2 regions of the Ureibacillus sp. FSL K6-2830 genome follow, and region 1 is predicted to be linked to the other one. Evidence: riboswitches for the same ligand, from Rfam matches in the RefSeq annotation. Region 1 holds a riboswitch; the other holds the start of a gene.

Region 1 (3,419 bases):
AGTTTATCTCCCCGTTTGAACATCTTTTTAAAGAAATCGGAGAAATGGTTCGAAATTATGGAATGCGGGTCAGCTTTCACCCAGGACAGTTTACTTTATTCACAAGTAAACAAGCTCATGTAACAAACAATGCCATTGTGGATATGACCTATCATTTTAAAATGTTGCAGGCAATGGGGCTAGAAAAAGAGGCAATGTTAAATATCCATGTAGGAGGAGCTTACGGGGATAAAGATGCATCTATTTCTCGATTTTATCAAAACTTCCAAAAATTAGATTCAACAATTCGCTTGCAAACGACTCTGGAAAATGATGATAAAACCTATACAGCAGAAGAGACATTAGCCATTTGTGAAAAATTAAAAGTACCTTTTGTATTTGATTACCATCACTATATAGTAAATAAAGGAGACTGTGAATTAGAAGAGTTGTTGCCAAGGATTTTTGCGACTTGGGAACATACAGGGAAAGTTCCGAAATTTCATTTATCATCACCAAAATCTGAAAAAATGTTACGGGCACATGCGGATTATGTTGATATGGATTTTGCTTTTCCATTAATTAAAGCCTTAAAGGATTTCGGAAAATCTGCAGATATTATGATTGAAGCAAAAGCGAAAGATCTTGCATGCCTCCGTTTTGTGGAGGAGCTAGGGAAATTGCGCGGCTTTAAGCGAATCAGTGGTGGGATAATTGAGATTTGAAATGGCAATCCATTGATTATCTCATTGCTTTTTTAATAAACTTTCTAAAAAAATTTGACCTTTTTCACTATATTCTATAATATTACTAAGTAAAGTTGAATACCCGACTAGAACGGGAGAGGTTCATAGCATAACCCTCTATAAAAAACTATGAAACAATGTTATTTCATCAGTTTTAATAGAATGAATTGGGTTTACCTCTCTTGAAAATGTTGGGAAACATTTTGCAAGGAGGTTTTTTTATGTCTAGTCGCAAATTAGAAGATGGTTTAAAGGATTTGACGCTGCTCGGTAATCAAAAGACGTCATATCCAACAAAATATGCGCCAGAAGTATTGGAAGCAGTGGATAATTTACATGTCAATCGGGATTATTTTGTAAAATTCAATTGTCCTGAATTTACTAGTCTTTGTCCGCTTACACAGCAGCCGGATTTTGCAACGATTTATATTTCTTATATTCCGGATAAAAAATTGGTGGAAAGCAAATCGCTGAAATTATATTTATTCAGTTTTCGAAATCATGGAGATTTTCATGAAGACTGCGTAAATATCATTATGAATGATTTAATTGAATTATTAGATCCAAGATATATTGAAGTGTGGGGGAAATTTACTCCGCGCGGGGGAATTTCCATCGATCCATGGTGCAACTACGGAAGACCTGGAACGAAATATGAAGAAATGGCAAATTACCGTTTAATGAATCATGATTTATATCCAGAAAAAGTGGATAATCGATAATTGAATAACAGAGGTTCTTAGCTACCCTCTATAAAAAACTAAGAAGAAACAGCATTTCCTTCTTAGGATGCTGTTTTTTTCTTTATGAAGGAGTGTCTTTAATGATATTAAAAGAAGAAAAAGCAATCGTCGTATTTAGTGGTGGACAAGACAGCACGACATGTTTGTTTTGGGCAAAAGAACAGTTTAAAGAAGTGGAAGCTGTGACGTTTGATTATGGTCAAAGACATCGATTGGAAATTGAATGTGCAAAGGAAATCGCAAAGGAAGTAGGAGTGAAGCATCACATTCTTGATATGTCCCTTTTAAATCAGCTAGCTCCAAACGCACTAACACGGGATGATATCGAAGTTGAGGAAGGGAAAGATGGCGAGCTTCCTTCTACCTTTGTGCCGGGGCGCAATTTGCTATTCCTTTCCTTTGCAGGGGTGTTAGCAAGCCAAGTAGGAGCAAATCATATCGTAACAGGCGTATGTGAAACGGATTTTAGTGGCTATCCTGATTGCCGTGATGTTTTTATCAAATCGTTGAATGTAACAATGAATTTAGCGATGGATGATACGTTTGTCATTCATACGCCGCTCATGTGGTTAACGAAAGCACAAACATGGGAACTGGCAGATCAATTAGGTGTGCTTGATTTTGTACGAAACAATACATTGACTTGCTATAACGGAATCATTGCAGATGGCTGTGGAGAATGTCCAGCATGTAAGTTGAGAAAAAGAGGTCTTGATGAGTATTTACGTTCTAGAAAGGGTGCTTCACATGTTAGATTTTAGAATTGTTGATAAGCTTCAAAAACTAGATGAAGATATTCAAAGAGACCAATTGAGATATCACTCGAAGCGTGTGCTCGTCAGCAAGGAATTTACTTTTGACGCAGCTCATCATTTACATGCTTATGATGGGAAATGTAAAAATCTCCATGGCCATACGTACAAAGTGGTGCTGGGCGTCAGCGGCTATCCGGACGACCGGGGATTGGTGATTGATTTTGCCGATCTTAAAAAAATCTGGAAAGAAAAAATAGAAATCTATTTGGATCATCGTTATTTAAATGAAACGTTGCCCCCGATGAACACAACGGCTGAGAATATGGTCGTTTGGATTTATGAAAAATTGGCGGAAGCGTTGCAGGAGAAAGGTTTTGACGGGGCGCGGGTGGAATTTATTCGACTCTATGAGACTCCTACAAGTTATGCAGAAGCTAGACGGGAGTGGATGGAAGATGAGTAAAATCCCCGTCATCGAGATTTTTGGACCGACCATCCAAGGGGAAGGGATGGTCATCGGGCAAAAGACGATGTTTGTCCGCACGGCAGGTTGTGACTATTCCTGTTCCTGGTGCGATTCTGCCTTTACTTGGGATGGCAGCGGCAAAAGTTTGATTAAGCAAATGACAGCGGAAGAGATTTGGACTGAGTTAAAAGGGCTAGGAGGAAATGGATTTTCTTTTGTTACCATTTCTGGTGGAAATCCTGTATTGATTCGTCATCTAGAGGCATTAGTTCGGATTTTAAAGGAAAATGATATAAGAATTGGCGTTGAAACGCAAGGGAGCAGATGGCAAGATTGGCTGTATGAAATCGATGAATTAACGATTTCCCCTAAACCGCCAAGTTCTGGGATGAAAACGGATTTTACGGTGCTTACTGAAATCATAGATAAGCTAAATGCCCGAAACGGCAACCAGCACATTTCATTGAAAGTCGTTGTATTTGATGAGGAAGATTATGAATATGCAAAAAAAGTACATTTAAGATATCCGACTATTCCATTTTTCTTACAGGTTGGCAATGATGACACAACTACAAAAGATCAAACGAAACTCGTTAGCCATTTACTGAAAAAATATGAAAGGCTCATTAACAAAGTAATGGCAGATGCGGAATTACAAAACGTGAAAGTACTGCCGCAACTCCATACCCTTGTGTGGGGGAATAAAAGAGGGGTTTAAAATATCTCTCCA
Region 2 (3,419 bases), 1.2 Mb from region 1:
AATCATCTCTCCTAACATGTTGAAAATATTTTATTGTTGTGTTTCGACAAGCTCAGCTTCCCACTCGTCTTTCACTTCAAGACCAAGTTTCTCAATTGCATCTTTATTCATTACTAATTTCAATGTATTTGGATATTCTGCTGGAATATCTGCAGGTGTCGCTTCACCTTTTAAGATTTTTGCAGCCATTTCACCAGCTTGATATCCGATATCGTAATACTCGAAACCAAATGCCAACAATCCGCCGCGTCTTACAGAGTCAAATTCACCAACAACAAGCGGTAGTTTATTGCTATCTGCTACTTGAATAATAGATTCTAGAGCGGATACGACTGTGTTATCTGTAATGATATAAAATGCATCAACTTTTCCGATTAAAGATTCTGCAGCTTGTTTGATCTCTGAACTTTGAGATACAGTAGCACCTTCTACTTTTAAACCTAATGAATCAGCAATCTCTTTCACTTGGTTTACTTGAGCTACTGAGTTTTGTTCACCTGCGTTGTAAACCATTCCGATTGATTTAACGTCTAAAGCGTCTTTCATGAATTCTACCGTTGTTTTAATTGCTTCTGGGTGCAAGTCAATCGTACCAGTAACGTTTGCACCAGGTGATTCAATCGAATCAATTAATTGAGCTGCAACCGGATCTGTTACAGATGTAAAAACAATTGGAATTTCAGTTGTTACATTTTTAGCAGCTTGTGCAGATGGAGTGGAGTTGGCGAAAATCAAATCTACTCCTGCACTTGCTAAGTTTTGTGCAATTTGCGTATTCAAACTATTATCGTTTTGTGCAATTTGATAATCATATTCAACATTTAAACCAGCATCTTTCAATGCATCTTGGAATCCTTGATATGCAGCGTTTAAAGATGGATGTTCAACAATTTGTGTTACACCAATCTTATAATTTTTTGCTTCTTCTGTTGTTTCGTTTTCTGTGTTGTTTTCGCTCGATTCAGATGTATCATTACCGCCGCCGCCACAAGCAGCTAGAAGCAACATTAAACCAAAGAGCAAAAATGATAGTTTTTTCATGCTACTTTTCATACAAATATCCCCCGCTATCCTTCAAAAAATTACTAACAATTTCGAATGAAAAATTTTTTCGCTTTATTCAAATAAAGCTAGAGTTTAACGATATATTACATTCTCATCGTTCAAGAGTCAATAACATTAGGAATGTTCTGAATTTAAGAAAATTCTTTTTATTACTTTAGTAATGTTAATTTATCGCTTTAAATCGCTAAATTACGAGGATTTTCTAGAATAAATTATTTTTTTGAAATAATGAATATTTTGTGACAAAATTGTGAACTTTATTTTGTTGTACGAAATCTTCCCTTTATCATCGTTCATTTTTTCCAAAGCTAAATTTGATTTTCTTTTTGTTTATGATAGAATTATATTTTGTGTGCTTATCACACCGTGGTTCGCGAAATCCCACGATAAAAAACTAAGGAGTGAAAATTTAATGAAAACAAAATTTATGGCAATGTCCGCAATCATAGCTGCACTTTATATTGCGGTAACGTATACGCTATCATTTTTAAGCTTTGGCGATATTCAATTTCGCATCGCTGAAATCTTTAACCACCTAATTGCCTTTAACCCTCGCTATATGCTAGGTGTTGTATTAGGCGTATTTATATCAAACTTATTTTCACCTCTAGGCTGGTTTGATTTAGTCTTCGGAGTAGCCCACTCCGTTATTTGCTTAACGATTCTTATCATCGTTAGCAAATATGTGAAAAACATCGCCTATCGTATGTTGATTAACTCATTTGTCTTCACATTCATGATGTGGATTATCGCTTTAGAATTAAAGTTAGCGTTAGAGCTTCCCTTCTGGCTTTCGTGGTTAACTACAGCCATTGGTGAAGCGGTTGTTTTACTAATCGGCATTCCAATTATGCAATTGCTAGATAAACGATTACATTTCAAAAATTTAATCGATCAATAATATAAAGAGGCTGGGACTTAACTAATAAAGTGAACGAGCTGCAAAAAGATTTTTTGTAAAAAATTGATTGGAGTGACGGGGCGAGTTTCTGTCGCGCACGCTTAGCCGCAGAGCGGAGCAAGTTCAAGGAAGTAAATTCAAAGCTTTCCTGCGACGAGCCCTTTCGAGACCCCGAAGGAGCGAAGGATTGAATCAGAGGAGGCTCGAGCCGGGCCCGCGGAAAGCGTCCCCGGAACGGAAATCAATTTTCTTCAATTATCAAAAACACCATTTTCTCCCGTGAGAAAATGGTGTTTTTTATCTTTTGCCCCGGCCTCTTATACTAGGATTAAAAATGAACGAACTCTTTTGGATTTGCTTGATTTTTACAATCAGCAATTATTTTTTGAATTTAGCAATTTATCGATTCGAAAATACTTATTTATTCGAATAACATTTTCCTTCCCAAATTTACCGAAAATTATTGACATTCATATAATTTCAGAATAAAATATACTGAAATCAAACGTGGCGGAGAAAGGTTGTGGAAGCACAATCACCGCACCGGTAGCTTAGTTGAGTAGAGTCTGAGTTTAGTTGAGAATAGCCGAGCAAAATTGATGAGTAAGGAAAAGTAGCGAAATGTGTAATGCGATAGAGAGCTAGTGGTTGGTGGAAACTAGTGCATTCCTTTTCGTGAATGGGCCTTACGAGAGCAACTGCGCAAGTGGTTGACGTCTTTCCCGCGTTATTGGGAAGTGTTCACGACAGTGAGCACACCGAGGTGGAAGTCATAACTGCTTCAATAGAGGTGGCAACGCGGCAGCAAGGTCGTCCTCTGCAAATGGGTTTTCATGCCCTTTTGCAGAGGTTTTTTTATTTCTCCCACCGGCTATTCTATCTAAACTTCAAATTTTAAATTTGGAGGATGATAGAATGAACATTCAAGCTTATATCAAACGAGTTCAACAGAAGGAAAACTTATCTTATGACGATATGATTCAAGCGGTAGAAATCATCTTTAACGAGGAAACACCAAAAGAAGCAATTGCTGAATTTTTAGTAGCACTTCATGAAAAAGGTGAAACAGCAGAGGAAATTGCCGCCCTTTCCATCGTGATGAAATCCAATGCCATTCATTTCCCTGTTCCAAAAGATACTTATATCGATATTTGCGGTACTGGGGGCGACGGTCTGAAAACTTTCAACATCAGTACAACTTCTGCCTTTGTGTTAGCCAGTAGTGGTGTCAAAGTTGCAAAACACGGCAATCGGAAAATTTCTAGTTCTTCTGGAAGTGCCGATGTCCTACAAGCACTAGGTATTCATACAGATTTTACTGTCCATGAGTCCGTACAGTTATTGGAACAAGAAGGAATCACTTTTCTATATGCCCCGGCCGTTCATCCAAAACTGAAACGCATCGGTGAAGTTCGACGAGCAATTGGTAAGCCAACCATTTTCAACTTAGTTG

The links. Region 1 has a riboswitch for preQ1 ahead of queC (7-cyano-7-deazaguanine synthase QueC). Riboswitches for the same ligand answer to the same signal wherever they lie in the genome.
Region 2: linked by a shared signal. The riboswitch ahead of NSU17_RS05500 (QueT transporter family protein) and the one ahead of queC (7-cyano-7-deazaguanine synthase QueC) in region 1 are both predicted to bind preQ1.

What each region holds. Positions count from the first base shown of each region.
Region 1 covers NZ_JBBOQR010000001.1:2,323,491-2,326,909, forward strand. Annotated here, with positions in the region: gene uvsE (UV DNA damage repair endonuclease UvsE) at 1-704, shown strand, start outside; PreQ1 riboswitch class I at 817-862, shown strand; gene queF (preQ(1) synthase) at 947-1,447, shown strand; PreQ1 riboswitch class I at 1,452-1,495, shown strand; gene queC (7-cyano-7-deazaguanine synthase QueC) at 1,549-2,229, shown strand; gene queD (6-carboxytetrahydropterin synthase QueD) at 2,216-2,686, shown strand; gene queE (7-carboxy-7-deazaguanine synthase QueE) at 2,679-3,407, shown strand.
Region 2 covers NZ_JBBOQR010000001.1:1,125,206-1,128,624, forward strand. Annotated here, with positions in the region: gene NSU17_RS05495 (ABC transporter substrate-binding protein) at 31-1,053, opposite strand; PreQ1 riboswitch class I at 1,426-1,469, shown strand; gene NSU17_RS05500 (QueT transporter family protein) at 1,478-1,966, shown strand; T-box leader at 2,557-2,787, shown strand; gene trpD (anthranilate phosphoribosyltransferase) at 2,882-3,419, shown strand, end outside.